Regions from separate parts of the Paenibacillus sp. FSL K6-2859 genome, predicted to be linked through region 3. Evidence: riboswitches for the same ligand, from Rfam matches in the RefSeq annotation. Region 3 holds a riboswitch; each other region holds the start of a gene.
What was found. Region 3 has a riboswitch for cyclic di-GMP ahead of MHB64_RS03225 (transglutaminase-like domain-containing protein). Riboswitches for the same ligand answer to the same signal wherever they lie in the genome.
Positions count from the first base shown of each region.

Region 1 (7,880 bases), 350 kb from region 3:
TTTTGTTATCGAGAATACGGTCAAGGACATCGTTGACTACTATAAAGGTTTGTTGGCGGGCACCTGACAGATGAGATGACGCGGTAATTCTGAAGATGATGCTCCATAAAACTTTGAGGATGATTCACATGAAAATTGCGATAGCACACGATTACTTAATCCAAATGGGCGGCGCGGAAAGAGTGGTGGAAGTCTTTCATCACATGTATCCCGAGGCTCCAATCTACACAACGGTTTTTAACGGAAGCCGCCTTACTGACAATCTCAAAGATGCGGATATCCGTGCCTCCTGGCTGCAAAAGATTCCGGGGGTAAAGACCAATTTTAAAGGGGTGCTGCCACTTTATCCAATGGCCATCCGTGATTTGGACTTTCGCGGTTTCGATATCGTCCTGAGTTCCAGCAGTGCTTTTATGAAAAGTATTGAAGTTCCTAAACACACGTTTCATCTTTGTTACTGCCATACGCCTATGCGCTTCGCATGGGATTATGACACCTACATGGAACGTCAGTCGAATTCCGGGCTATTCAAAAAAATGCTTAAGGTATACATGCAGCAGCTCAAAACGTGGGACCAGCGGACTTCCAAAAATGTGAATCAGTTCGTAGCCAATTCTTCAGTTGTGAAGACGAGGATTCAGAATTATTATCACCGGGATGCCGATGTCATATTTCCACCGATTAATACTGCCCGGTTTACAAGCTCTTCTACCATTGGTGACTATTATTTAATAGTATCTCGGCTTGTTTCCTACAAGCGGATTGATCTGGCAGTGGAGGCTTTTAACCGCAACGGTCTTAAGCTTTATATCGTAGGGGATGGACCGGATCGCAAGCGTCTCGAAGGCATGGCTAAGGATAATGTATCGTTTCTGGGCCGGCTAGAAGATGAGCAAGTGACTGGAATGATGGCACAGTGTCGGGCATTTATTTTTCCAGGAGAAGAGGACTTTGGAATTACACCGCTGGAAGCGAACGCGGCCGGAAGACCAGTAATCGCTTATCAAGCAGGCGGGGCACTAGATACTATTATTCCTTATGTAAATGGTGTGTTCTTTCAGCATCAAGAAGTGGAGGATCTGCTTAAGGCTATTTATGAGGTAGAGTCCTACGCTTGGGATATTGATCAAATTATGGAGCATGCACGTAAATTCGATGAGCAGGCGTTCATGGTTAAGTTCAAGCAGTATGTTGAGCAGGCCTACGTCAATTTTCTAAAAGGAGGATGATTGTATGAAGCTGACAGTAATCGGGACTGGGTATGTGGGTCTTGTATCTGGCGTATGCTTTGCACTGAGCGGACATCATGTTATCTGTGTGGATAAGGACGAGGAAAAGATTAAGAAGCTGAAACAGATGGAATCGCCCATTTATGAGCCGGGAATTGAGGAAATGATTGAACTGAATCTTCGAGAGGAACGGTTATCTTTTTCTGCGGATCTTCAGGACTCGGTGCGGCGTTCAGATATCATCATTCTTGCTGTAGGTACGCCATCGCTGCCTAATGGTGAAGCAGACTTAACCTACATTGAGGGTGCAGCTGCTGAAATCGCTAAAGCGATGGAGGGGTACAAAATTATAATGACTAAATCTACAGTACCCGTAGGGACAAATGAAAAAATCTCCCAAATGCTCTCTAAGTATACCCATCATTCTTTTGATATCGTGTCAGCACCTGAGTTTTTACGTGAAGGGTCAGCGATTCGCGATACCCTCCATCCCGATAGAATTGTTATTGGCCTTGATAATCCAGAGCTGGAACAAACCATGCGCGAGCTTCATAAGGGTTTCACAGAAAATGTATTTGTAACAGATATACGCAGTGCTGAAATGATCAAATATGCTTCGAATGCATTTTTGGCCACAAAGATCTCCTTTATTAATGAGATCGCCAATATTTGTGAAAAAGTGGGAGCTGATGTAACCGAGGTAGCTGAAGGAATGGGTATGGACCAAAGAATCGGGTCATCCTTCCTGCAGGCTGGTATCGGTTATGGAGGCTCCTGTTTCCCGAAAGACACTAATGCGCTCATTCAAATCGCGGGCAACGTCGATTACGAATTCAAATTATTGAAATCTGTAGTCGAAGTGAACAAGGGACAACGGTTTATGATCATCTCCAAGCTGCATGAATCACTTGGCAGCCTGCACGGTTCGACGATTGGGATATGGGGGCTTGCCTTTAAGCCTAATACTGATGATGTCCGCGAAGCTCCAGCCAGAGAGATTGTTGAGGCACTGGTGGCTGAAGGGGCAACAGTCAAACTATATGATCCAATCGCAGCTCCAAATTTCAGGCAGCAATATGATCATCCACAGCTTCGCTGGTGTCATCTGCCAGAGGAAGCGGCCGAGGGCAGCGATGCCGTATGTCTTTTGACCGATTGGAGCCTGCTCAAGGACATTGATCTGCATCAGCTGGCGAAAAGCATGCGTAATGGGGTGCTGATCGATGGGCGGAATGTGTATTCCAAGGAGCAAATCGAGGGTACCGGCCTCGTTTATCATTCTGTCGGCCGCCCGCAGATGGGTGGATTGAGCGGTTATTCTGCTAGTGTGGCTGGAGCGGTTTAATCTAAGTTATATAGATTGAACTTGTGATTTTTCTATTTAGGGATGAGGCGTGACTCCATAGAATGTTTGGACTTCCGGCCGCTGTTGTCTGCAGATTTCCTGATTTTAACCGCTAATAGCGGTAGAAATCCGCAGACAAAGGCGGACGCTATCGCTCCTCCAGTTCCAAAATTCTCCTCCGCCACTTCGTTCCCTTATTTTAAGTTTCTAAGCAATTTATATAGTTAGTGTACTCTGATTGTTTATCGCAGTGGCAGATAACCTTGTTGTTGTAGTAGTACTTGCGTTGGCTGCTGCCTCCATAGGAGCAGAAGCAAATCTTTAGAAAAACGTGCTGCCTTCCGGCTGGTACAGCCCGGTGCAGTACGGTTCAAGCATTTAGAGGAAGTTGGTTAGGTAAAGAACGGAAAGGGAATTTGGAACTGTAGAAACGGAGTGTTCGCCCGAAAGATTTCCGTAGGAAAGCTAGCTTCGAAAGCATATGCTATCCTCGGATTTCTACCGCTGGCGGCGGTTCAAATCAGGAAATCTGAGGATAACAGCGATCGGAAGTCCAAAATCCCTTGGAGTGGTTCATACCTAATAAATTTTTTTAATGCATCCGCTCGAAATAAGGCTAAGCGGAAGCTGACGTTTTGATAACAATTCAATTATGCTCGATTTCCATAATTCAAGGAGGGTTCATTCTATGAAAATGATACTTCTATCAGGCGGCTCAGGTAAACGGTTATGGCCGTTGTCCAACGACTCACGTTCAAAGCAATTTCTAAAGGTACTTGAAAGCCCTCAAGGTGAACCGGAATCCATGGTACAACGTGTCTGGAGACAGCTGGAGGAAGCTGGGATGGCAGAATCATCTTATCTGGCCACCGGCCGCGGTCAAGTAGAAATGATACAAAGCCAACTGGGAAGTCATGTGCCGATTATCGTTGAACCGGAGCGTAGGGATACTTTTCCGGCCATCGCCTTAACAGCTACCTATCTTTATTCGGTTGCAGGTGTTTCTCCAGCGGAGACGATAGCCATTTTGCCTGTTGATCCTTATGTAGAAGCATCCTTTTTCGATACCATAGCTATGCTTGAGGGGACCATGCTGGAAAGCGGAGCAAATCTGGCACTAATGGGTGTTGTTCCTGAACATGCCTCAGAGAAATACGGATATATCATTCCTACCACTGAAGAGGCGGGGGGGAATGGTTTTATGAAGGTGAGTCACTTTCAAGAGAAACCAGACCGCATACAAGCAGAACAGCTCATCGAACAAAATGCATTGTGGAATTGCGGAGTGTTTGCCTTCCGTTTAGGCTACTTGTTAGATATTTTGCAGCGTAAAGGGTTGCCTTTAGGATATGAAGAATTGCAGAAGCAGTATAAGCTATTGTCTTCCATCAGCTTTGATTATGAGGTGGTGGAGAAAGAAGAACATATTGTGGTGCAGCCTTATGATGGATTCTGGAAGGATCTTGGAACTTGGAATACGCTGACAGAGGAAATGAGCAGCAAGCATGTAGGAAAAGGTTTTGTGACGGCGGATTCTGAGGGGACTTGCTTGATTAATGAGCTGGATATTCCGATTACGGTAATTGGTGCGAAGGATCTGATCATCGCGGCTAGCCCGGATGGTATTCTGGTTACCCATAAAGCGGAGAGCCCACGGATTAAAGAAGTGCTGAAGACCTTTGAACAGAGACCGATGTATGAGGAACGCCGCTGGGGTCATTACAAAGTTATTGATTATGTGAAATACGACGAGGGTAATGAAGTGCTGACCAAACGGATTTTTATATCCGAGGGGAATAATATCAGCTATCAATTACATCGCAAGCGTAGTGAAATTTGGACAATCGTCAGCGGCGAAGCAAGTATTGTGCTGAATGAGAAGAAACATAATGTGAAGGCTGGGGACGTGGTACGTATCCCGGAAGGAACGAAGCACGCGATCCTTGCTTTGACGGATGTTGAGTTTATAGAGGTACAGACGGGTTCTGAGTTAGTAGAAGAAGATAATATTCGTATTACTTTAGACTGGAATGATATAGAACTACAACAATTCATTTCATAGGTCTAACCTATCTATTTAACCAATCTGAAATTTCTTTAAACAGGTAAATTGACTCAATTATCAAAAAAAGTCATAAAAACACTAAATATATCATTAATTGTCGTCGATACTTACGGTAAGAGAGATTATTTCTCTTAAATTGAAAAGGCAAACCTATCGAAAGGTAGGGACGCAAAGCTATAGGGCCTTCGAAAGAGTGGCAGCCTGGCTACCGAAAGGGAGATTATTTTGAAAGCTTACCGTACGTATCGATTATTTGGCGCATTTCTGTCACTCGTCCTGTTTCTGACTGCACTTCCGCTTACTGTTGGAATTTCGCCGTCTGTTGTCATAGCTGCTTCAAATTCTGGTACGCCAGTTACCCCAGGAGCCTCACCCGAAGCCGTAAAGCTGCTTAACTATCTTTACTCGATTTCAGGAAAAGGTATTATTGCTGGTCAACATGACTATTTAGAAAGTCCAGATGAAATTAACAATATGCTGAAGGGAACAAGCGGACAGTACGCAGCTCTTCACGGTTATGAACTGGGCGCGATCAGTGGCCAGTCCGAAGGAACGATGGCCTGGCAGCGTCAAAATGTGGTGAACAGCGCCATCAACTGGAATAAAGCGGGCGGGATCGTAGCTATGACTTTTCATGCTAACCTGCCAGGCACCGCTTATGACTGGGGTAATGTGAAAAAAACGCTTAGCCAAAGTGAGTTCGATAGTTACGTTACACCGGGTACCAAGCAATATAACAGTCTGATCGCTGAACTTGATAAGGTAGCGGTCTCCCTAAAGAGCTTACGTGATGCCAACGTTCCGGTACTTTGGAGACCCTATCATGAAATGAACGGAAACTGGTTCTGGTGGGGGAAGAAAAACAACTTTTCAAAACTTTGGAATGTTATGTATGACCGTTTTGTTAACGTTCATAAATTAAATAATTTGTTATGGGTATGGAGTCCGAATGCTCCGAATGTTTGGTCAGATCCTTATGCGTCAACTTATCCAGGAGCAGATAAAGTAGATATTCTGGCAGCAGATATATACGAAAATGATTACCAGCAAAAATACTATGATAGCTTGTTGAGTCTAGCCGCTGGCAAACCGATTGCGATCGGGGAGAATGGTGAAGTACCTAATCTGGAGAAGCTACAGCAATCGCAAAGTAAATGGACGTATATGATGAGCTGGGGAAAAATGCTTTACGATAATAACAGTGCAGACACAATCAAAACTTTTATGAATAGCAACTATACCCTGACTAGAGATAAATTAAATACTAGTCTGGTACCGAAACCTAGCGCTGCTCCAGCGCCGGCACCTTCCGAAGAAGAGGGAGAGGCAGCAATTCCTCTTGCGAAGGGGCTTGCAGGAGAATATTATAACAACATCCAGCTGTCGGGAGCAGCAGCTCTTACTAGAACAGATGCGATGATCGATTTCAATTGGCGGCTAGGATCGCCGGATGCCGCCCTCGGGATTGATCGTTTCTCCATACGTTGGAGCGGTAAAATTAAGCCATTATATGAAGAGCAATATACATTTTACACTACCTCAGATGATGGCATCCGTGTCTGGGTGAATGGGGAATCTGTGATTGATAGCTGGACTAAGCAAAGTGGTACTGAGCGTAAGGGCACCATAACGCTGACGGCTGGCCAGCTATACGATATCAAGGTGGAGTATTACGAGAATGAAGGCGATGCGAGAGTCCGCTTGATGTGGGAAAGTGCTAGTCAAGCTAAAGAGACAGTTCCAGCAAGTGCACTTTTTCTTCCGGATGTCTCCTGATTGATGAAAATTAAAGGTCGATCCTTAGTAGCTCTGCGTTATTGCAGAGCTACTAAGCTATAGTCCTCATTAGGTCAGAAGACGATTGTCCGATAACAGGTATGTTCATTTATTACCTGTGGAGGCAGTACAGCTACCGAAAGGAGGATTTATTTGCGTAAATATTATAAGCAAAACAGATTGTTGTTTACTATATTACCGGTGTTTATTATTTTTTCCTTGCTGCCTTGGGGAGAGGTTAGGAGTCTTCCGAAGGCTATGAGTGTTTCTTCCTCTCTACCTCCGGCTATACCAAGCAATCCATCAGCTTCTGAAGAAGCCAAGCAACTGCTGAGTAATTTGGTGAATCTACGTGGCAAAGGAATCCTGTCCGGCCAGCATGATTATCTAGAAAGCCCAGATGAACTGGTTCATAAGCTGAAAAATACTTCGGGACAGAATGCCGTTTTACATGGTTATGAATTAGGGGCGATTAATAATCAATCCAAGGGGACGATCGCAGAACAGCGGCAAGCTGTTATTGACAGTGCAATTGAGTGGCATCAAGAGGGTGGCATTGTAGCCATGACATTCCATCAGAGTTTGCCGGGGACATCTCCAGAATGGTCCAATGTAAACAGAAGTCTCAGTCAAGAAAAGTTTAATGCTTATGTTACGCCTGGGACGGCTCAGTATAAGCGTCTTATTTCTGATCTAGACGAGATCGCTGGATATTTAGAACAGCTGCGTGATGCCGGAGTTCCAGTCTTATGGCGACCTTACCATGAAATGAACGGCGGTTGGTTTTGGTGGGGGAAAAAGGACAATTTTTCAGCGCTTTGGAATATTGTCTATGATCGTTTTGTAAACACACACAAGCTAAATAATCTACTGTGGGTGTGGAATCCAAATGCACCGAATGAATGGGCAGATCCATATGCTGCATATTATCCCGATGCGGATAAACTCGATGTTCTGGCTGCGGATATCTACAATAACGATTATAAGCAGTCCTACTATGAGGATCTGCTTGCACTTGCTGAAGGTAAACCTATCGGAATCGGGGAGAGCGGACAGCTGCCGAACCCGGAAATATTAACCGAGAAACAAAATAAATGGGTCTATATGATGACTTGGGGAAAATTACTGACAGAAAATAATACGCTACAGTCAATTAAAAGCTTTATGAATGAATCGTTTATAGTATCGAGAGAGGATTACGTTCTCACATCAGGAGGCCCTTCGACAGCTCCGGTAACGCCAACGGGTTTAACTGGAGAATACTATAACAATACAGATTTAGAGGGAGAAGCGGTACTTATCCGCGATGACCGTAAGATTGATTTTAATTGGCATGGCGGGTCACCTGCCCCGGAGATAAATGAAGATCGTTTTTCTGTACGCTGGAAAGGGAAGCTCAAGCCTAAATTCAGTGAAAAATATACGATTTCGGCATCCTCTGATGATGGAGTCCGTGTCTGGATTG
Region 1 covers NZ_JBBOYU010000001.1:1,077,842-1,085,721, forward strand. The annotation lists gene MHB64_RS04715 (glycosyltransferase family 4 protein) at 1-67, shown strand, start outside; gene MHB64_RS04720 (glycosyltransferase) at 129-1,229, shown strand; gene MHB64_RS04725 (UDP-glucose dehydrogenase family protein) at 1,234-2,574, shown strand; gene MHB64_RS04730 (sugar phosphate nucleotidyltransferase) at 3,263-4,636, shown strand; cyclic di-GMP riboswitch class I at 4,773-4,852, shown strand; gene MHB64_RS04735 (glycosyl hydrolase) at 4,865-6,415, shown strand; gene MHB64_RS04740 (glycosyl hydrolase) at 6,569-7,880, shown strand, end outside.
Region 1: another riboswitch for cyclic di-GMP. It lies ahead of MHB64_RS04735 (glycosyl hydrolase); the one in region 3 lies ahead of MHB64_RS03225 (transglutaminase-like domain-containing protein).

Region 2 (7,880 bases), 280 kb from region 3:
TTCAACAAGTACCTTTATGCGCTCGCTTGGGATGACGCTGGGGATTACGATCTTCGGTATTATTCAGCGTAACAACTTCACTAGCAGCATTAGCGAAGCTTTTGGCGGAAGTGAGCAGTCAGCAGCCTTCGGCGATCCACGGGCAGCCCTGACACCTGAAGCAAGAGCCAAGATTCCACCTGAAATTTTGGAGAAAATATCTAGTGCACTGTCCTCTTCAATCGCACATACCTTTATGTGGGCCATGATTCCTGCCGTCCTTGGTTTAGTCTTTGTGCTGCTGATGCCGAAAGACCGCCTCACCATCCCGAGTAAAACTGCTCAGGCGTCCGAGGGTAAAAGGTAATTATATGTCGATGAAATTGGCTATTCTCGGACTATTGCTTGAACGAAATATGCATCCCTATGAAATTACACTAGTCATGAAAGAGCGCTCCATGGACCGGATTACAAAGCTCCAGCTTGGGTCTCTCTACTACGCTGTCGATAAACTTGCACAAGATGGTTATATCGAAGCTTTAGAAGTGATTAGCAGCAGTGATCGCCCAGACAAAACCATTTACGGTATTACTGAGCAAGGTAAAAATTTATTCGAGCAGTTAATTCTACAGCAAATTAAAAAGAACGAGCCCTTCTATCATCCGATGTATATGGCTCTAGCCATGTCCCGTCATGTTGATCAAAACAAGGTGGAGAAGCTGCTCGAAGAACGTATTCGGGAAACCGAACATCAGGTGAATCTGGCTTATCAGGTATATGAAGAACATATTCCTATTGTTCCTCGTTCCGCCCTTCATCTCATGTACGGCACCTATGAACACACCCTTATTGAACTAAAATGGCTGCAACGTCTCTATGATGATGTTGTAGCACGCAAGTTGAATGACATTGGAACACCACTTAATACAGAGTAGAGTCCTTAGGGCCTCTACTCTTTTTTTGCTTTTCCAGAGACAATAAATACCATACTAGAATCTAAGCGTGTACAATATGTACGTGTACGCAATCATATTTCCCTGGGAGGAATCACATTGTTGAGAACGCTGCCTTTAAACAAGCGCGGTATACCAGCCAGCCGTATTGCTCTAGGTTGTATGGGATTTGGTGGGGGCTGGGATCATGAACCGATTACCACCGAGAATGTTAAGCAAGGACATGCAGCCGTCGACGCTGCACGATCTATTGGTATCAATATGTTTGATCACGCAGATATTTATACCCGTGGTAAAGCCGAGAAGGTATTCGGTCAGATCTTTAAAGAACGCCCAGGACTCCGCGAAGAAATCATTATCCAATCAAAGTGCGGTATTAAGCTAATGGAGCCTGGAGACAGTTCTAATGTCTTTGATTTCTCAAGCCAGCATATTCTAAGCAGTGTGGATGGAATATTATCACGACTAGGAACGGAATATATTGATATTCTGCTGCTGCATCGACCTGATCCTTTAATGGATCCGGAGGAAGTGGCCTCCGCATTACATCAATTGAAGACAGCTGGTAAGGTTCGTCATTTCGGCGTCTCCAATATGAGTGCAGCGCAGATCAAAATGCTGCAAGCCTATTGCGATGAACCTTTTATCGTAAACCAGCTACACATGAGCCTAGCCAAGCTCAGCTGGGTCGATGCTGGAATCAGTGTAAACCGTGAACCTTGGAAGGATATTACCTTTCCCGAAGGAACCCTTGAACATTGCCGAATGGAGAACATTCAGCTTCAAGCTTGGGGCCCACTCGCACAAGGCATATTTAGCGGACGTTCATTAGAGGATCAGCCAGAGAATATCGTCCAGACAGCCGCCATGGTTAAACAAATTGCAGATAAAAAAGGAACAACACCCGAAGCCATAGTGCTATCCTGGCTAATGACACATCCGGCAGCTATTCAGCCTGTGATTGGGACTGTGAATCCGCAGCGCATCGCTGCCTGCGCCGATGCGGACAAGCTGGAGCTTACTCGAAAAGAATGGTATGACCTATATGTTAGTTCACGTGGTACTCGTCTTCCCTAACTGAACCCACAATTAAAACTCGCAAGAATTCTTAATAGCCTAATCGCGCTTCACGCGCGATTAGGCTATTTTTAATGCAGTCGCCTCTTATATCGTTCTTTATTGCGAATAAAAATAGATATCAAGCGATAAACCGAGATAAATAGAGATAAATTAACATTATCGTTCTTTATAGAGTACAAATGAGACTTATTGACAGTTTTCTTTTCAAATTATTCCATGTATTATTCATTACAGAAGTTGTTCTTAATAAAGAACAATAATAACGAACCAAAGTAACTCAAGACATTGAGGGGAGGTATTCCTCTGAGACCCAGATCAGCAAAAAGAAGGCCTAAACGAAAGAAGCAAATCGGATTACGTGTTCTGCAATCAGGAATGGCTGTCTCCGTCTTGTTTCTGACTACCTCGCAGCAAGTGGGTAGTACCTATGGTGGTTTTGGAGCTACTGCGCAAACCACTAGCACCATTAGCTTTTGCGAAGTATTTCCAAACTCGATCAAGGGGCTTCTAACAGAACTCAAAGATCATATCGAAAGAGCTACTGCTTTAAAAGGATCTCTGCAAAGCTATACCCCTTCAGGCAGTCTCTCAGACGTTTCGGGAATAGAAGGCATGACGCTGGATGAGCTTGATGTCGCAGCGCAAGAGATTTCCACACAAATCTCCGCACTTCAATCTCAAATCAATGGCGTGAATGAGCAACTGGCCACCAACAGCCAAATTTGGAACGAAATCAATGGTGAGCTGAACGCAGCAGCAGCCGTCCTATTCCAGATTGGAGGATATATGACCTCTCTAGATTCAAACTGTCTAGAAATCAAGGATGAACCATTCTTCAGAGAGCTGCAAAGCAGCCTAAATCAAAGTGGGGTAATCTCTGAATCTCTAAATGCTTCATTAAAGGGAGTTATCCAGTACCTAAACTCCATACACGACATCGGCCTTCCATTTGCTTCGGTAGTGACCAGTGATGTATATGGACAACCCGAGTTACGCAATGAGGCGTTTCAGCAGCCGTTGCCTTTCCTGATTCCTTTTAGTCAGCCGGCCGGCAATATCTCTAGCGAACTGACCTCCACTTATGAGAATCTCAACACTGAAATGAATGACCTTAAAGAATCCGCTACTTCAGGAATCAGCAATCTTCAGAGTCAGCTCCAATTGATCAGTCAAGCCCGTGAACAACAATTGGAAGCCCTTGAGAAAGCCCGATTAGAGGCGCTGGAACAAGCGAAGAAAGAAGAAGAGCGTTTGGCCCTGGAGAAGAAGGAAAAGCAAGAAGCCGAGGACAAAGCGAAAGCAGAAGAGAAAACAAAAACGGAAGTGACTCCACCGACAGGTGAAGCAGCTCCAGAAAACATAAATAAAGAACAACCTGAAGCCCCAGCCACTAACCCAGTCGTTCCGGGAGTTGGTGAAGAGCCAACGATTCCACAAGATGTACCACAGCAAAAGGTTCCTCAGGAGACGCCAAAGGCGGAAGATACAACCTCTTCCCCACCGGCAGCAACACCAGCTCCTGCGGCCCCTCAACAAGACAAAGGTGGAGAATAATATGCGGATTAAAAAAATGATCAACAATACATTATCGAGCATCATGCTTGTCATCTTTATCCTGCTGGTGGTAGCTGTAGTTTTATCAAAGGCCTCCGGCGGTGAACCTGCCTTCTTCGGATACCAGATCAAATCCGTACTCTCAGGTTCGATGGAACCAGGGATTCACACCGGATCGATTGTCGCTTTAAAACCCGGAGGAGATATGAATCGCTTCAAAAAAGGCGATGTTATCACCTTTAGAAATGAAGAAAACCTGCTCATTACTCACCGTGTTGTGGAAGCAACAATGAACAACGCTACTGGTGAAGCCATGTATCGTACGAAAGGCGATAACAATGATGCGCCTGATATGAACCCTACCAGTTCAACGAATGTTGTAGCTGAGTATACCGGGGTTACCGTACCTTACGTAGGTTACGCTATGAATTTCGCAGTTTCCAAAGCTGGAAGTGTCGTGCTCATGATCGTACCAGGCTTGATGCTCCTGCTCTATGCCCTGTACTCATCATGGAAGGCTGTAGCTGCACTCGAAAAGAAAAATGCTGCTATACTGCCCACCTCTCCACCCCCAACTGAAATACAGTAATCCGTTGATTGTCCGCTTCCGCTTACGAACCGGAAGTTACAATATATAAATTTTATAAAAAAACCACAAAAACCGAGGAGGAATTTTAATTATGGGTATCAAAAAAACATTGGGTCTTGGCGTAGCATCTGCAGCACTGGGTTTATCATTGATTGGTGGAGGAACCTTCGCTTACTTTAGTGACACTGCACAAAACACTTCTACATTCGCTGCAGGTACACTCGATTTGAACTCCGACCCTTCTGTTATCGTAAATATCGCAAACCTGAAGCCAGGTGATACTGTATTTAAAACCTTCAAATTAAAAAATGACGGTTCCCTCGATATCGGATCTGTTCTTCTTAAGACAAGCTACTCCGTTAATGATGTGGGCGGTAACAACAACGGTGTTGATTTAGGTAAATCCATTAAAGTTAAATTCTTAACAAATCTTGATAAGAGTAATATATTTCAAGCCGATAAAGTAGTTTATGAAACAACACTAGCCGATTTGAAAGCTTTGTCCCCTGATATCGTAGAAAGAAAGTTTTTACTCAGTGAAGCAGCTGGAATTAAAGCCGGTACTAATGATACATTCGCAGTCCAATTTGAATTTGTTGATGATGGCCAAGATCAAAACTATTTCCAAAAGGATTCATTAACACTAACTTGGGATTTCTTTGCTAAACAAGGCAAAGGAACTGACTACTAATCTAATAAGTCTTCCATTCGAAGAGCAGCAGATTCTTATTCCGGAAAGCGGATAAGTAGATGCTGCTCTTCTCTTTACAATAAACTTTGTCGAATTTATCGATATTTGCTATACTAATAACAAAAAATACGGAGGGGCGTCAGCATAGTGGCACAAAATATGGGCCAACGTATCCAGCATCTCCGCCTAGAAAAGGGATTCTCCCTATCTGAGCTTGCGGACAGAGCGGATGTTGCTAAATCGTATCTTAGCAATGTGGAGAGAAACATCCAATCCAATCCTTCCATCCAGTTTATCGAAAAGATCGCCGATGCGCTTCAGGTATCCATCCATGCTTTGCTCTATGGAGAGCCTAATGATGCTGAGGAATCGCCTTTAGATTCGGAATGGTTCCGATTGGTGCAGGAAGCTATGGCCTCAGGCATAAGCAAACGCGAATTCAAGGAGTTTCTGGACTACCAGAAATGGCGCCTGGATCAGAAGGACTAATCCTTCATCTGATCTAATAAGATCCTCTTCTACTCATACTATCAAACATAAACGCCTTCGCCCTCCTAACATGGATGGCGAAGGCGTTTTATATTCTAACCATGTATCGTGTACAACTTATAGAAAAAGGGCACAGCGATTTATCGCCATGCCCTTTTTCGGTATATAACGCTCTAATGTATTACTGCACGGCTTGCACAGTCTTCTCCTGAAAGAATCGACGAATTTCATCTGCCTTTATGCCAGCCTTCTTAGCTGCTAATAATAAATGTACCCACTCTACGTCTACATCAATAACCTGCTGTTCTCTGTTGCTTCCCTGGTTGGACTTGTCCAAAAAATCTCCTCCTAAGATTTTACGTCCCCAGGCAATCCGGCTGTCATAGTATTTCTACCTTAGACCCGCGACTTTGTGCCCCTGTCTTTCGGCAGGTTTACCTTTTACTGGACCCTTTACACGAAAGGATCTACTTCAAAAAGGATGAAAAACGCTAACTGCAATAACATTATACTATACTAAAGTGGAAAAGTGTGTCGATTTCTGATTAGTTTTTCCATTAAAAAACAAAAAATAGAAGCTCTTTTCTGTGATATCTTGTCCTATTAACACGATACTCGTCCTATTCATAAAATTAATTAAGCCAATATAATGATGCTTCCTTCCCTATTAGTTAAAAATAAGGATATTAGAATCATTTTAGTGGGCCTTAGGAATGGGTAATGAGAAGAAACAGCGTTCTTTTCATTAGAACAAGCTAACCCATACCATTTTGCGAACGTATTGGACGAAAGAATGAATTGATTACACGTGTGGAAAGTAGCACAATAAGATGAGAAATGAAACCGCAATCATCACAGCTCCAGTAAGCGTTGACACAAAATGTCACGTATGGAGTTCATCCGTTAAGGAGGATGTATTCATGGCAGCCAAAGAGCCCTATAACGAATCCATTTGGAGTAAGTATTACGGACCCAATTTAGGCTACATTCAAGAAAGATATGAACAGTTTGTGAAAGATCCATCCACCGTAGAGAATAATTATCGCGAGCTTTTTACAAATTCGGGTCCCCCACCCCTAACACCGGACAGCGAACCGGCTCCACAGCCTCGCATTTCGGGAGACACCGAATGGCTTAGAAAGGCAGTAAGAGCTTCCAAGCTAATCGCTAATATTCGTATATATGGCCATATGGCCGCTGATATTGATCCGCTTGAGCGTGATCACAATCCCATGGCTAAATATCTCGAACTCGAAACCTATGAGCTGACTCGTGAGGATCTGATCGCACTACCTGCCACGCTCATTTGGGAGAATGCCCCGAATGATGTGCATACCGGATGGGATGCAGTTCAGCGTATGCGTCAGGCTTACACCAAGACGATCGCCTATGAATTCGGGCATGTGCATGAAGAAGAAGAACTGAAATGGTTGAACAGACAGGCAGAATCCACAAGCTCACCAGCGCCTTTAAATAATACAGAACGTAAAGAGCTGCTAAACCGCCTGATCCAAGTCGAGCAATTCGAAACCTTCCTCCACAAAACCTTTGTGGGTCAGAAGCGTTTCAGCTTGGAAGGCAATGACGCTCTCGTACCGATGCTCGATGAAATCGTACGCGCTGCTGCGCATGACGGTGCAGAGCATATTCTGATGGGCATGGCGCATCGTGGTCGCCTCAACGTTCTTGCCCATATTTTGGGCAAACCTTATGATATTATATTTTCAGAGTTTCATCATTCTCCAAACAAGGAGCTTTTCCCTTCCGAAGGCTCTACAGGCATTAACTATGGCTGGACGGGTGATGTGAAATACCATCTCGGTGCAGACCGCGCTGTTCGCGAAGGAGAAACCGTACGCACAAGAATAACACTAGCGAATAACCCAAGTCACTTGGAATTCGTCAATCCTGTCGTGGAAGGCTTCACTCGTGCTGCTCAAGAAGATCGGAGCACAGCCGGATTGCCGAAGATTGATACCAGTAAAGCTATAGCGGTGCTAATGCATGGCGACGCTGCTTTTCCAGGTGAAGGAATTGTTGCAGAAACACTTAATATTGGCAAACTTCAAGGTTATCAGAATGGCGGGACGATCCATATCATTGTTAATAACCGGATCGGCTTTACGACAGAAAGTGAAGACTCCCGTTCAACGCATTATGCGAGTGACATCGCAAAAGGATATGAAATTCCAATTATCCATGTCAACGCTGATGATCCCGATGCCTGTATATCAGCTGTTCGTTTAGCTAGCGCATATCGCAATCAATTCAAAAAGGATTTCGTTATTGATCTCATCGGTTATCGTCGTCATGGACATAACGAAATGGATGATCCTGAAACTACACAACCTATCGTGTACGGCAAGGTGCGTAATCATCCAACCGTTTACAAGGTGTATGCGGAGCGGCTACAGCGTGAGAAAATCCTTACAGCTGAAGATGTACAAAAGATGCACATTGAAACAGAAGGCGTATTGCAACGTGCATACGATAGTATGAAGGAAGGCAATCACAAGAAAAAAGAACCAAAAGCCTTCGTTCCTCT
Region 2 covers NZ_JBBOYU010000001.1:442,068-449,947, reverse strand. The annotation lists gene MHB64_RS01995 (MDR family MFS transporter) at 1-346, shown strand, start outside; gene MHB64_RS01990 (PadR family transcriptional regulator) at 351-914, shown strand; gene MHB64_RS01985 (aldo/keto reductase) at 1,032-2,009, shown strand; gene MHB64_RS01980 (hypothetical protein) at 2,298-3,566, shown strand; gene sipW (signal peptidase I SipW) at 3,568-4,155, shown strand; gene MHB64_RS01970 (TasA family protein) at 4,247-4,846, shown strand; gene MHB64_RS01965 (helix-turn-helix domain-containing protein) at 5,006-5,335, shown strand; gene MHB64_RS01960 (anti-repressor SinI family protein) at 5,517-5,672, opposite strand; cyclic di-GMP riboswitch class I at 5,700-5,784, opposite strand; gene MHB64_RS01955 (2-oxoglutarate dehydrogenase E1 component) at 6,256-7,880, shown strand, end outside.
Region 2: another riboswitch for cyclic di-GMP. It lies ahead of MHB64_RS01960 (anti-repressor SinI family protein); the one in region 3 lies ahead of MHB64_RS03225 (transglutaminase-like domain-containing protein).

Region 3 (7,880 bases):
AGTGAAGGATTGCCGCAAGGTCAGGTCAGCAGTATAGTGACTATGGGGAATCCGCTTATCTGGTGGACGGGTATATTCGCAATGCTGGCAACGCTGTGGATTACACTGAAACGCAAGGATAAGAACCTTTATATGATCTGGATCGCATTTTTCTCACAATATGTTCCGTGGATGCTTGTCCCAAGGGAAACCTTTATCTACCATTATTTTGCTATGGTGCCTTTTATGATTCTTGGTATTGTATATATAATGAAGTTGTTAGATAGTAAGTATCCTGAGGCTCGTTATGTTAGTTATATCTATGTGGCTGTTGCTTTGCTGCTCTTTGTCGCCTTCTACCCAGTCCTATCAGGGATGCAGGTAAGCGGAGATTATGTGAAGGATATGCTGCGTTGGTTCCCATCTTGGGTTTTCTAAGATTTTTTCAAAATATCTATAACAATAAGTTTATGCTTACAGCGTTATTATGAGGAATAGAAAGTTGTAACGCTCCATAAAGCTTTTAGGAGGAATAAAGGTGAAAGCCAGATATAGTGTAATTGTACCCATGTTCAATGAGGAGCAAGTAATTAGCGTTACTTATGAACGTTTGAAAAAAGTAATGGACGAATGCGGCGATACTTATGAGCTAGTCTTCGTTAATGACGGAAGTCGTGATCGTTCGGCCCAGATGATTCGGGAGATCAGTGATCGGGATGAATGCGTCAAGCTAATTGACTTCTCGCGTAATTTCGGACATCAGGTAGCAATTACAGCTGGCATGGACTATGCCGAAGGTCAAGCGGTTGTTGTTATTGACGCTGACCTTCAAGATCCACCGGAGGTCATTTTGCAAATGATCGAGAAGTGGAAAGAGGGCTATGACGTTGTGTACGCGAAGCGGCTGAAGCGCCGTGGAGAAACGATGTTCAAAAAAGTAACGGCTAAGATCTTTTATCGGTTGCTCAGCAGCATGACAAGTGTAGACATTCCTACGGACACAGGTGACTTCCGTCTTATTGATCGTAAGGTATGTGATGTCTTGCGGGGTCTCAAGGAAAAAAATCGGTATGTCAGAGGTTTAGTGAGCTGGGTCGGCTTTAAGCAGACGATGGTGGAATATGAGCGGGAAGAACGATTTGCAGGAGAAACTAAGTATCCTCTTAAGAAAATGATTCGCTTTGCGCTGGATGGGATCACTTCTTTTTCGCATAAGCCACTTAAGATTGCTACGTATGTCGGATTCTTTCTTTCCTTCTCCAGCTTTCTCTATTTATTCTTCGTATTGTTTCAAAAAATCTTTTTCACCTCATGGACGGTTCCGGGTTGGGCTTCCATTGTAGGCGTCAATTTGCTCTTTAACGGTATCGTTCTGATGCTGCTAGGTGTAATCGGTGAGTATATTGGACGGATTTATGACGAGTCTAAGGATAGACCATTGTATATTGTCAGTGAGACCATAGGATATCGTAACGAAGAAGAAGTGGATCGCCGGAAGGATTACAATGATGTCAGATAAGAACTTGCGGACTGCTTTCATACAGTTTCTCAAATTTAATGCTGTAGGTCTGGTAAATACCCTCATTGATTTCGTAATCTTCACATTACTGAACTCACTTGGGATGGTATATGCATTGGCACAGGTGATTTCTTATAGTGCAGGGACAGCGAATAGCTTTATTTTGAATAAAAAAGTAACCTTTCGGGATCGCGATCGTGGCAAAAAAGAAGGTTTTGATAAGGTACAGTTGTTGAAGTTTATCATGCTGAATCTGGTGGTCTTAGGGATATCGCTGCTATTAATGCATCTGTTGACTGACAAGTTAGGCATTCAAGTGTTGATCTCCAAGGTATTAGTAACCTTTGTTACGGTGATCATTAATTTCTTCGGAAGTCGTAAATGGGTATTCTAAAATCAAGAGAATCAATACACGGAGGTGACAATCATGCGTAAATTCTCGTGCGTGCTCATACTGGCTGGGATCCTTATCATGCTCTATCCAAAAGCTAACGAATGGTATAACGACTGGCAGCAGGATAAGCTATTAGAATCAGCTGAACTCAGCACCACTGAAAGCACTCCACCACCTGATCTGAAGAGCAGATATGCCGAGGTCACTCAGCTACTAGCGGAGGAATCCGTTCTAGATGCACAAGCACAGCCGCAAGAAACAGAAAAGCCGGAACCGGAAATTGAAGTGGGTGGCAAAGTCATCGCATTAATTGAGATCGATAAGATCGATCTGAAGCTGCCTGTATTAGAAGGGGCTACTAAAGCGAATATGAAGCATGCTGCGGCCCATATGAAAGAAACAACTCCATTAGGAGAAATAGGGAACGCTGCAATAGCTGCGCATAGAGCTAGAACTACGGGCAGATTGTTTAACCGATTGAATGAGGTTGTGATTGGGGATACGATTACGGTAAAAACTAGCGATCAGACTTATAATTACGAGGTTTATGATATTTCTGTTGTACTTCCTAGTGATGTGTCTGTTCTAGACGGGAATAACAAAGATAAAATTCTTACCCTAATTACGTGTGACCCACTAGTAGATCCTACACATCGTTTGATTGTTCATGCCAAGCTTTCCTAATCGTTGACGAGAAATAACAAGAGAACTCAAATACAGAGAAATAACTATAAAATAATAGTAAATCTAGCAATTTTGTTCTTGTTTACGAGGATAAATATGGTAGTATAAGACTATAAAAGCTAAACACGATAAACGGCAAACCTATCGAAAGGTAGGGACGCAAAGCTAAAGGGCCTTCCCGAAAGGATGGCAGCCAGTTACCGAATGAAGAGGCTTTTTTTGTTTTTATAAAATATATAAGAATCTTAGATTCATATTTCTACTAGGACTGATTCTGTTAATTTGTCTAGTGAAATTAGAACAGATAGAGCTTATACGATAACGGCAAACCTATCGAAAGGTAGGGACGCAAAGCTAAAGGGCCTTCCCGAAAGGATGGCAGCCAGCTACCGAAAGGGGTTTTATCCGTGAAAAAGGTTTATTTTATGATGATGGCGCTGTTCGTACTAATTACTGCGGTTCCGGTAAGCACAGCTCAAGCCGCAAGTGTAGATGCGAGCTGGTTGATTACATCAAAAGTGGCTCAAGGTGTTATTGGGATTAACTATGATATTCCGAAAGATAAAAGAATCAAACTCATGATCACTAAAGACAACAGCAGCTATACATATAACTTATATGCTTCTGGACAAGCGGAGGACTTCCCTTTACAACAAGGTAATGGTACTTATAAGGTTTCTGTTCTTGAGAACACAACAGGAAATAAATACAAATCGTTATATTCCGAAGTAGTAGATGTAACCATGAGTGACTCGAATTCCGTATATTTGGGCTCCGTACAGAATGTGAAATGGAGTTCTTCTGATAAAGCGATCCTTAAGGCAAAAGAGCTTACAAAAGGCAAAACAACAGATGAAGAAAAAGTTAAGGCAATCTATAACTATGTAGTTGCTAATGTACAATACGATTATTCTCTTGCTAATAACGTAACAACAGATTATATTCCGAACATTAACAACACTTTGAATACTAAAAAAGGAATCTGCTATGACTATGCTTCTCTTTTTGCCGCAATGCTGCGTAGTGTAGATGTGCCTGCTAAGTTGGTGATGGGGAATACTAGCTACGTTACCCAATATCATGCATGGAATGAAGTACTGATGGATGGGAAATGGGTTACTATTGATACTACGGTAGATGCATCGGCAGCGAAGAGTAAGAAGAATGCAGATTTTATTAAGGCTTCAAGTAAGTATACTGCAGCAAAATACTATTAATTTGCATCGCTAGAATCATAACTCTATTAAATAAACAACCAGCTTAATTATTAAGCTGGTTGTTTATTTTTCTATTAGGGGTTGCTTTTCTATGAATAGATAGGTTATTATAGTTAAGCGTTGTTGGAAAGCGTACAGGCAATGTTTGAGAGAGTGATATAAACGGTTTTCGAAAAATAAAGCTTGCATTACTGAGAACAACATGATATATTATAAGAGTTGCTGCTGAGACATTAAACGGCGCCAACGAGAACTTGATCTTTGAAAACTGAACAACGAGTGAGTAGGAAATCACGAAAGTGAATTCCAAAACTGATGAGTTTCACAGCGTATTTTACGCTTTTGAAATTTCATCGTGAGAATTAATTTTCTCGTCAGATGTTTCAAAATGAGCATATCGCTCTTTTCAATACTAATTGGAGAGTTTGATCCTGGCTCAGGACGAACGCTGGCGGCGTGCCTAATACATGCAAGTCGAGCGGAGTTATTTTGAAAGCTTGCTTTCAAAATAACTTAGCGGCGGACGGGTGAGTAACACGTAGGCAACCTGCCCTTTAGACTGGGATAACTACCGGAAACGGTAGCTAATACCGGATAATTTCTTTCTTCTCCTGAAGAAAGAATGAAAGACGGAGCAATCTGTCACTGAGGGATGGGCCTGCGGCGCATTAGCTAGTTGGTGGGGTAACGGCCCACCAAGGCGACGATGCGTAGCCGACCTGAGAGGGTGAACGGCCACACTGGGACTGAGACACGGCCCAGACTCCTACGGGAGGCAGCAGTAGGGAATCTTCCGCAATGGACGAAAGTCTGACGGAGCAACGCCGCGTGAGTGATGAAGGTTTTCGGATCGTAAAGCTCTGTTGCCAGGGAAGAACGTCCGGTAGAGTAACTGCTACCGGAGTGACGGTACCTGAGAAGAAAGCCCCGGCTAACTACGTGCCAGCAGCCGCGGTAATACGTAGGGGGCAAGCGTTGTCCGGAATTATTGGGCGTAAAGCGCGCGCAGGCGGTCATTTAAGTCTGGTGTTTAAACCTTGGGCTCAACCTGAGGTCGCACTGGAAACTGGGTGACTTGAGTACAGAAGAGGAAAGTGGAATTCCACGTGTAGCGGTGAAATGCGTAGATATGTGGAGGAACACCAGTGGCGAAGGCGACTTTCTGGGCTGTAACTGACGCTGAGGCGCGAAAGCGTGGGGAGCAAACAGGATTAGATACCCTGGTAGTCCACGCCGTAAACGATGAGTGCTAGGTGTTAGGGGTTTCGATACCCTTGGTGCCGAAGTTAACACAGTAAGCACTCCGCCTGGGGAGTACGGTCGCAAGACTGAAACTCAAAGGAATTGACGGGGACCCGCACAAGCAGTGGAGTATGTGGTTTAATTCGAAGCAACGCGAAGAACCTTACCAGGTCTTGACATCCCTCTGAATCCACTAGAGATAGTGGCGGCCTTCGGGACAGAGGAGACAGGTGGTGCATGGTTGTCGTCAGCTCGTGTCGTGAGATGTTGGGTTAAGTCCCGCAACGAGCGCAACCCTTAACTTTAGTTGCCAGCAAGTAATGTTGGGCACTCTAGAGTGACTGCCGGTGACAAACCGGAGGAAGGTGGGGATGACGTCAAATCATCATGCCCCTTATGACCTGGGCTACACACGTACTACAATGGCCGGTACAACGGGAAGCGAAGCCGCGAGGTGAAGCCAATCCCATCAAAGCCGGTCTCAGTTCGGATTGCAGGCTGCAACTCGCCTGCATGAAGTCGGAATTGCTAGTAATCGCGGATCAGCATGCCGCGGTGAATACGTTCCCGGGTCTTGTACACACCGCCCGTCACACCACGAGAGTTTACAACACCCGAAGTCGGTGGGGTAACCCGCAAGGGAGCCAGCCGCCGAAGGTGGGGTAGATGATTGGGGTGAAGTCGTAACAAGGTAGCCGTATCGGAAGGTGCGGCTGGATCACCTCCTTTCTATGGAGAATCGTCTTCTGCAATGAAGACATTCAAATCGGAAGTTAAACTTCCAAATCTCAGGTTTAGGCCTGTTACTCACTCGTTGCTCAGTTTTGAGAGTTTAAGCTCTCAAGTAAGACTTGATCCTTGAAAACTGGATACCGAAACGAATTTGCGTTTTAGAACATCTTTTAGCAACTTGTGCAAACAAGTAAATGTTATTAGTGAGATGATTCCAAGAGAAATGTCATTGTATGATATTTTCCTACGGAAAAATCAAGGTTAAGCTAATAAGAGCACACGGAGGATGCCTAGGCGCCAGGAGCCGACGAAGGACGTGGCGAACAACGAAACTGCCTCGGGGAGCTGTAAGCAAGCTTTGATCCGGGGGTGTCCGAATGGGGAAACCCAGCTGTGGTAATTCGCAGTTACTCATCTCTGAACACATAGGAGATGTAGAGGCAGACCAGGGGAACTGAAACATCTAAGTACCCTGAGGAAGAGAAAACAATAGTGATTCCGTCAGTAGCGGCGAGCGAACGCGGAACAGCCTAAACCTAAGAGCTTGCTCTTAGGGGTTGTGGGACGTCTCACATGGAGTTACAAAGGAATATGGTAGGTGAAGAGGTCTGGAAAGGCCCGCGATAGAGGTAAAAGCCCTGTAACCTAAACTGTGTTCTCTCCGAGACGGATCCCGAGTAGTGCGGGGCACGTGAAACCCCGTATGAATCCAGCAGGACCATCTGCTAAGGCTAAATACTACCTGGCGACCGATAGTGAAACAGTACCGTGAGGGAAAGGTGAAAAGCACCCCGGAAGGGGAGTGAAATAGAACCTGAAACCGTGTGCTTACAAAAAGTCAGAGCCCTATTAATGGGTGATGGCGTGCCTTTTGTAGAATGAACCGGCGAGTTACGTTTAACATGCAAGGTTAAGTCGAGAAGACGGAGCCGCAGCGAAAGCGAGTCTGAATAGGGCGAATGAGTATGTGGACGTAGACCCGAAACCGTGTGATCTACCCCTGTCCAGGGTGAAGGTGCGGTAACACGCACTGGAGGCCCGAACCCACGCATGTTGAAAAATGCGGGGATGAGGTGGGGGTAGCGGAGAAATTCCAATCGAACTCGGAGATAGCTGGTTCTCCCCGAAATAGCTTTAGGGCTAGCCTCGGTATAAGAGTAGTGGAGGTAGAGCACTGATTGGGTGCGGGGTCCGCAAGGATTACCAAGCTCAGTCAAACTCCGAATGCCATATACTTATTGCCGGGAGTCAGACAGTGAGTGCTAAGATCCATTGTCAAAAGGGAAACAGCCCAGACCATCAGCTAAGGTCCCCAAGTGTGTGTTAAGTGGGAAAGGATGTGGAGTTGCACAGACAACCAGGATGTTGGCTTAGAAGCAGCCACCATTGAAAGAGTGCGTAATAGCTCACTGGTCGAGTGACTCTGCGCCGAAAATGTAACGGGGCTAAACACACCACCGAAGCTATGGCTAGATACGTATGTATCTGGGGTAGGGGAGCGTTGTATGTGGGTTGAAGGTGTACCGTAAGGAGCGCTGGACAGCATACAAGTGAGAATGCCGGTATGAGTAACGAAAAGATCAGTGAGAATCTGATCCGCCGAAAGCCCAAGGTTTCCTGAGGAAGGCTCGTCCGCTCAGGGTAAGTCGGGACCTAAGGCGAGGCCGAAAGGCGTAGTCGAAGGACAACAGTTTGAAATTACTGTACCACCGTAATCCGCTATGAGCGATGGGGTGACGCAGGAGGGTAGTGACGCGGACTGATGGATATGTCCGTCTAAGCAGTGAGGCTGATGTGTAGGCAAATCCGCACATCGTTAAGGCTGGGCTGTGATGGGGAGCGAAAATTACAGTAGCGAAGGTCATGATCTCACACTGCCAAGAAAAGCCTCTAGCCAGGAGAAGGTGCCCGTACCGCAAACCGACACAGGTAGGCGAGAAGAGAATTCTAAGGCGCGCGGAAGAACTCTCGTTAAGGAACTCGGCAAAATGACCCCGTAACTTCGGGAGAAGGGGTGCCCCGGTAGTGTGAATAGCACGAGGGGGCCGCAGTGAAAAGGCCCAAGCGACTGTTTAGCAAAAACACAGGTCTGTGCGAAGCCGCAAGGCGAAGT
Region 3 covers NZ_JBBOYU010000001.1:725,671-733,550, forward strand. The annotation lists gene MHB64_RS03205 (phospholipid carrier-dependent glycosyltransferase) at 1-417, shown strand, start outside; gene MHB64_RS03210 (glycosyltransferase family 2 protein) at 518-1,498, shown strand; gene MHB64_RS03215 (GtrA family protein) at 1,485-1,892, shown strand; gene MHB64_RS03220 (class D sortase) at 1,926-2,576, shown strand; cyclic di-GMP riboswitch class I at 2,701-2,781, shown strand; cyclic di-GMP riboswitch class I at 2,890-2,970, shown strand; gene MHB64_RS03225 (transglutaminase-like domain-containing protein) at 2,984-3,793, shown strand; rRNA gene MHB64_RS03230 (16S ribosomal RNA) at 4,207-5,764, shown strand; rRNA gene MHB64_RS03235 (23S ribosomal RNA) at 6,027-7,880, shown strand, end outside.

Region 4 (7,880 bases), 6.0 Mb from region 3:
CCACCAAATAAAAGTGAGGCTTATTAGATAAACTCAATAAAAAACAGGCGAGTCATGGTTGAATACACCACAATTTGCCTGTTTTCCTGTGCCTATGAATTTAAGGATTATTAATAAAAGAAATCAATTGCACGAGATTACCTGCAACTTGATAAGTTACCCCTAGCATGTAAGTTCCCTTCTCTTCGTTCGATAGATCTAGGGTGAACACCTCTGGATTAGCTGCCCATTCATTCATATCAAACATAATTTCTTTAAATGTCCCAGTGTTTCTAACCCCTGCTGAACTAGGAATTACTTTACTGCCATCGAGCCCTTTCACCAGATTGGTCAATTCAACTACAGGACCCTCTAATTGTGCTATCTCAATCACTTGTGGGTCGGCCAATAAGCTAGTCAGTTTAGTCAATCCTTGTAGTGGAGAGAAATCCGTAATTTCATTTCCAGCAATATTAAGTGTTTCTAAGTTCTTAGCATACTGAAGACCTTCCAAAGATTTAGCTCTTCCAGTTACGCTCGTTAACGTCGTAAGTTTATACATGTCCCCTAGCGTTAGCTGTCCAGATACGCCTAGTGCGGCCTTAATTGAGGCACTTAAATATGGGTCTGCAATCGTGATTTCTTGCGTAAGGTCTATTTCGGTGAGACCCTCTGCTGCCTGTTGTAACGCCGCTGCGGCTGCATCTACCTCACTTTGTGTGACCGAAGGATTAGCCAAAGCTGCTTCTGCACCCGAGAGACTGGCCGTAAACACCGCAATACTCTCGGCTGTGAAACCTTCAAGAGAAATTGCTTTCGCCACAGCAATCGCTTGTTCCAGATCTCCAGTGAATAGGTGATCTCCATTCGCGAAATGTAGTTTGGTCCCCCCCCATGTAGCATGGTCAGATCCGTTGCCATTTCCACCGTCTGTAACGACTAACTTCAGCTCTTGGGCTCCATTAACATCTAACTCGATAAATTTCTGTGGATCTCTGGAGTTCATAAGTCCACTATCAAACTTCTTCTCTCCATCGACGAACACTTCGAAGCTCACCGAACCAACCGTACCGTACATTTGCCGATCTACACCCACATAGGAAGTGAAGTAGTCCGCGTTCTTATCGCTTAGATCGTATACAATCGTCGAGTTGGAGTGCGCTCCAATCCCTCTCTCGTAAGACACCACTTGATTGCCCTTATCTGTTAATCTCAGCGTATTGGCACTAACAGATTTGTCCTTCAAAGGTGCGGTAAAGCTGTTCTGAGTAGAGTTCCAGTCGTAATCCGTCAGATACGTAAAATCCGTCATGTCTACTACGGCTATAGTTCTAGTCTTCGTGGTCGTATTTCCATCACTATCGGTTACCATATAAGTGATCGGATACTTTCCAGCTTTGTTGAATTTAACCTGATCTTCACCCGTAACCTTTACTTGAGCCGTTAAGTCACCATCTTCTGAATCCGTTGCCGAATAGCTTTCATTTATGGCTATGGCTTGCCCCACTTTGGTGGATACAGGTTTAGGGATCGTAAGCTCCGGCGTACTGTTCAGAATCATAAACTTCGCATCCGCAAAATCACCGTGATCTGATGCATTTCCGTTACCTGCATTATCTAATACCAATTTCAATTCATTTACACCCTTCACAGGGATTCGAGCTATTTTAGCTTCCGTGCCAAATTTCATCAGTCCGCTATTATATACTTCTGCCCCATCGGCAAAGATTTTGAAGATCACACTAGAATTATTTTGCTCTGGGATATTTCGGTCAACCCCTACACATGTTTCAAAATATTCGAAATTAGCACCCGCCAGATTATACACAATTTCAGAGTTAGCATGCGTTCCTAAGCCCTTCGTAAATTCTTTGGTTACGCCATTTACAAGTAGTTTAATCGGATTGTTAGAACTTGCCTTATCCTTACGAACCACATTATAATCCGTTCTTGCCGACTGCCAAGCTGTATCACTCAAGTATTTACTAGCGCTGTACACAACGATCTTTCGGGTCTGCACAGCTGTATTCCCATCCCGGTCTGTAACTGACAGTTCGACGGTGTAAGTGCCTGTTTTACTTGAAGTGAAACCATTCGGGTTTACCTCAACGGCTCCAATCAAGTTACCATCTTCCTTATCAACGGCTATGACATCAGTCAAAATATCAAATTCACTATTCAACTGAACGAAAGTTGTCTCTTCCGGCACTGTGATGGTCGGCTTACTTGAAGTATTCGTAAACTTCGCATCGGCCCATACCGTATGATCTGAAGCATTGCCATCTGTAGCATCTGTGGTAACCAGCTTCACTTCGCGCGCACCTGTCACAGGTATTTTCACAAATTCATGCTCTGTCCCTGCCCGGAAAACATCACTCGCGAATTTCTTCTCTCCATCTACATACACTTCAAAGGTTGCAGAGGATGGCTTTCCTTTCATCGCTTGATCGATCCCGATGTAGCTTTCAAAGAAGTCATAACCTATACCCTCAATATCATAAACAACTTCAGAGTTCGCATGTACACCGATTCCCTTGGCATAGGTTGCAGCTAGCCCTTGTCGAACAAGGCTGATGATTCCACCAGAAACGGCTTTATCTTTCTTTAATTCACCCCAACCAACAACGACTGACTTGGCATTAAGATCCGAAAGATAAGCATAGTCACTCGTTACCGTAACCAGTGTTGTTTTGGTTTCTGTAACCCCTTCGTTCTTCACTTCATACACCACTTCGTAGTCGCCTTTTTGCGTTACATCAACGGTATTTGCTTTCAGGGTGACATTAGCCGTAATATCGTTTCCTTGATAGTTAGTCGCTTTTACATAGTTCATCGGATCAAAAGCTTGATTAAGCTTTAACGTGATTTGATCTTCAACAGATAACGCTGGCTTGAAGGCTTTAACCTGTACCGGCTTCAGTGGGTTCAGCTTCTTATCATAACCAACGATCTTGTACGTATAATTGATGCTGTTATCTACATTCGTATCCACGAACTGGTCAGTCCCTGTAAACCCTACTAACTTATCGTCTCTATACACCTCATAACCTAAGAAATCTTTCTTAAGATCCGTATCCATACTGAAGCTTAGTGTGTTCGATTTAGCAGTAGTGTTAGGCGTGATATTAACCTTTATCGCAACATTCTTATCTGCTATTCCTGTTCCTTCATAATGAACCACTGAATTGTTTAAATACCAGAGCTTTTTCGGTGCTGGATATTTAGCTAACTTCACTTTTGTTTCAGGATTCACAGTGAAGCCATGTCTGGCAAAATAGCTACTTAAGTCTAACCCCAGCACTTCAGAGGAGAACTCCACCAAATACTGCTGCTTGGAATTGTCGCCGTTCGGAAGGGAGACCTTCCGCTCGCGGTACAGCTTGGTCAGTTCTGTCCAGTAACCCGGATGCGCCAATTCTAACTGCCAATAGGCACCAAGCTGTGCAAATAAGCCCTGCTGATTCATAACCACTTTATTTTCTTCGATTACATATTTATATATATCACTTTCAAAAGGAATACGAGTATCCATCGAGTCCGCATAGACTGACATCAGCATAGACACCATATTATTGGTTACTTCACCATATTCTCGTTCGCCCATCGCCAAGCGATGCCCTATTTCATGATTCAATCCCCAGCCTGGATAGACTTTGTTAAAATCACCTAACATTGTCCCCACGGTTCCAAGTTGTATCCCTGTATGGTCCCCCGCTGCATACATCGCACCATAAGGCTGCATCAATCGGATATTCTCACGAATTAGCTTGGCATCATGAATCACACTACTGCCATCCAAGCCATAGAAGTCAAAGATCGTCTTCATCCAAGTATCATAGCCGGTTACGGTACCCAGCGGATCATTTCCTTGCGTAATAAACATGTTATAAGCTTCTGTCGCAGTGCCTGTGAAAATAACATGATCGCTGACCATTTCCACCACATCAATGAGCTTGCGATCTTGAACATTCGGATGCGCTGCCTTATCTTCATCTATTTTTTGTTTATAGGTGGTTAAGAAGGCTTTGAATTGTTCAGGATCTGTAATCTTAGTCATCATAGGGATCTTGGTAAGCCCCTCGAACCGGATCATAGGTGCTTTACCTTGTTCCTCCGCTGTATATGGATTGACGATATACACTGTACCGCCCTTAGTCACTTCATGTGCATAATAACTATTCGTCGCAAATTCAGGAACGGTTATTGTGTTTTTACCTGGACGCAATTTCACACTGCTAGCCCAAACGTTCCAAGCCGCCTCTTGTTGAGAAAAGACTAAAGAAGGCAATTTATCGCTCGAAGCTGCGTCCACATAAACGTTGATTGTATCTCCAGGCATTGCAACGAGACCTGTAGGCTGGTTGTTCGTACCGAAACCAATTCTCAGGTTTTCTTGCGCATGCTTTTTCATATCTCCACGTTGTTCCGACTCAATGATGGTGCCTTCGGTTTGAATTTCACCATTCACTAGCTTCTTAGCTAAATCCAAAGAATCCTTCAGGATTGGATAGAGCGGATGTACTTTTGCCGCTTCTTCTAATTCGTTGATTGCTTCGACGCTATTATAAGCGGGAACAACCGCACTCATCGTGCCATCTGTGAAAATACCATTTACAGCTTCACTTACTTTATCCTCTGTATAAAATCTAAATTCGGCTGCAAAGGGTCTGTTGATATTGGCTTTTGTGAACTTGAATTTCAATCTTTTAAACTTCGTAGGTTCAAATTTAAACTCCAGAAAGTCATTCGTACTATTCGCGGTTCCGCTAGATACGAGCTGGAAGGTCTCTCCCTTACTTGTTTCTGATGCATAAATTTGAAAAGCCTCTGGGAAGCCTTTGCGGTTATCTCTAGCCAGGAAAGCCACTCTATCTAATACTTTCGCTTGCGCTAACTCAAACACAACTTCATTCGTGAAGCTGTCGTCATTGTTTTTATTGGTTTCCCAGTGTGTATTCGGTTGGTCATCGAGCATGTATTCCGGTTTCGTACCTGGGTAGCTTCCGCCGTTCACCGTTACTTTTGATACGTTTGAGTTGGGCATTCTATAAGCTTCGCTATAGGCATTTTCATATGCTGTACCATAGCCTTTTAGCTTCGAAACCTTAGCCGCTGTTGCCTCTATTTGATGATTCTCCAGAAGTACTTTTGCATTCTCTATATCTGCTTGAAACTGCGCGTACAGTGGATGTGTCTGCACTTCTTGTTCTAAAGCCGTTAATTTCTCCATCGTATTAAATGCTGCGCTAACTTGACTCAAGCTGTCATCTGTGAATAAATTTTTCATTTTAGCGGATACGGCATCTTCTTTGTAAAAAGAAAACTCAGCCGCACTCGCCCAATCTTGGTTAGCTTTTTTGAAGACAAATTTAAGTCTCTTAAAGGTTGCCCTGTCAAACTGCACCTCTACTACGTCACCTGTTGAGCCTTTATATTCTCCAGAGGATACTAGCGTATAATCGCCTGCATCCGTTGTTGAGCCATAAATATCAAATTCCTGGGCAAACCCCTTACCCTTTGCGCTGGATTGTCTTGCAGCATATACGATTCTATTTAATTCAGTGGACTCATTGAATACAAAGACAACCTCATTCGTAAACGTTGAACTATTCGGTTTGCCCGTTTCCCAATGCGTACTCATATCGCCATCAATAGCCTTAGCTATAGGTGAACCTGAGTAGTTACCACCGTTATTGGTAATGGATTTAATATTCGCAGGATTCATTCTAAAAACATCATTATAAGCGCCTAGGATAGCCTTGCCGTACAGATCAAACGGAATAACTGACGCATTGCTTATTAGGTCAGCCTTGCTTTGTACTACAGTGTTCACTACAGTTACCTTGCTTACATCACTTGCTAAAGCATAACCTGCCTCACTCGAAAAGCTAGCTAACATGGCTGCCGATGTAGCGATTGCAATCATTTTTTTCATCTTTTCTACCCCCCAGATGTAATATAAATCTCTTCAATGCCTAAAAATGGGCACAAAAAAAACTACCCCGAAAGAGTAGCTTGATTGCAGCTAAAGTTGCATAAAAATTAAGACTTAATTTTTATTAAACCTTAAAAACAAAAAGCGTTATACACTCTTTGGCAGCTGGCTGACAATAGTCGTGATAACCTTAGTCCCTATAGCTTTGCGTCCCTACATTTCCATAGGTTTGCCTATGAAGTTTCGATTACATTACAAAGGTTAACATAACTATGCATCTTATTGCATGATTATTTGGTATGAAATTGATATTTGATCGACATAGGTAATTGCAATCAATTTCCTCTAACTGATCGATATTATTTATCAACTGTCCCAGACGAAGAGTGATACTTTAGGACTGGAGGAGCGTTCAACCTCCAAATAGTCGCCGAAACCAATTCCACACATCACCTGTGATCGGAATTAACCCAAAGCCATGCTCGCCAACCGCGATTAGACCATATGCCCATTGTCCAATAGCTACGGCTCCCCCAGCAATCCGTCCTATGGCTACCGCTCCAAATGCCGTATCCCCTATGGCGACAGCACCTAACGCTTTTTCGGCTATCGCGATCGCTCCTACAGCCACTCCTGCAATAGCAATCGCCCCAGCTGCGAAGCCAAGCCAGCTAAGTGCTATCGCTCCAAGTGCTAACCACATTCCTAGTGATATTGCACCCACGGATAGTACCCCTACGCTTATCGCACCTATGGAAATCAAGCCTACAGCTATATCTCCAATAGCAATTAATCCAACAGCTGTCTTCACACGAGGTCTGCTGCCATAACCCTGACCAGAGTAGCGACCTAAATTGCTGCGAATACTTACCACTGGAAATGAGGGAGAAGGCCACTGATAATCAATCTCTCGCCCTTCCCAGCCCCTGGAATCTGCCCAACGTGTGATGTATTTATGCCATTCCATATTCATCCGCCCCCCTTCTCAATTACCTAAATTGTACAGCCCCGGGGCTCACCTGTAATCAGACTCTGACCTGAATTCATCTCATCCTCTAGACGGAGATCTACTCATTAGGATCACTGTTTGGGAATAGGGTCAGGTTTTCCAAATAAATATCCCTGAAACAACTGATAACCACTCTGCTTAAGCCATTCAAAGTCCTCTCTAAATTCCACTCCTTCTGCTAAGGGAACGGATTGGATTTCTAATGCCTTTTCTAAAAACTGTTCTGCTACTTTCTGTTTGCTCGGATCACTAGACACACCCTGAACATATTTCATATCCAGCTTCATGTAATGGGGTTTAAGTGCCAATAACATCTCGATTGTGCTGAAGCCTTCGCCAACATCATCTAGAGCGTATTCAAATCCCCGATCCTTGTAATATGTCAAAATAGCTTTCAAATGAGCAAGGTCATCCACTTTCTCCGTCTCAACAACTTCAAAGACAAAAAGAGAGGGATCTACGCCTAATTGATTGGCCAATTCAACTGTTGATCTTAGGCAGAACTCTGGAGCGTAGATCGACGTTGGGATAAAATTAATAAACGTTTTTTTATTTAAGGGTGCAGCACATTTTACAGCAGTCATTCTACATAACCGGTCTAAAGCATATAAACGGCCACGATTGCGTGCCGCCGTAAAGATCTCATTAGGATAGATAAGGGCTCCATCTTCTTTTTTAAATCTGGATAAGACCTCGTATGCAAAAATCTCTTCCTTTGCATTCACGATTGGCTGGAAGTGACAAATCACTAACCCCTTAGTGATAACCTCATCAATCCACTCCATATCAAGTACAGTGGGCATCTCGGATAGAGGTCTCCATGTTTGGTCATCTATACGGAATTCAATCTGCTTCGACGCCATATGATCATTACAGAAATCCAGAAAATCCCGCGCCCCAGCCTCTTTAATCGTAATCACATTTTCTTCTACCTTATGTATCGTATTGCTTCTACTC
Region 4 covers NZ_JBBOYU010000001.1:6,688,281-6,696,160, forward strand. The annotation lists gene MHB64_RS29785 (sulfatase-like hydrolase/transferase) at 1-11, shown strand, start outside; gene MHB64_RS29790 (NPCBM/NEW2 domain-containing protein) at 101-5,914, opposite strand; cyclic di-GMP riboswitch class I at 6,072-6,158, opposite strand; gene MHB64_RS29795 (hypothetical protein) at 6,327-6,881, opposite strand; gene MHB64_RS29800 (EAL domain-containing protein) at 6,995-7,880, opposite strand, start outside.
Region 4: another riboswitch for cyclic di-GMP. It lies ahead of MHB64_RS29790 (NPCBM/NEW2 domain-containing protein); the one in region 3 lies ahead of MHB64_RS03225 (transglutaminase-like domain-containing protein).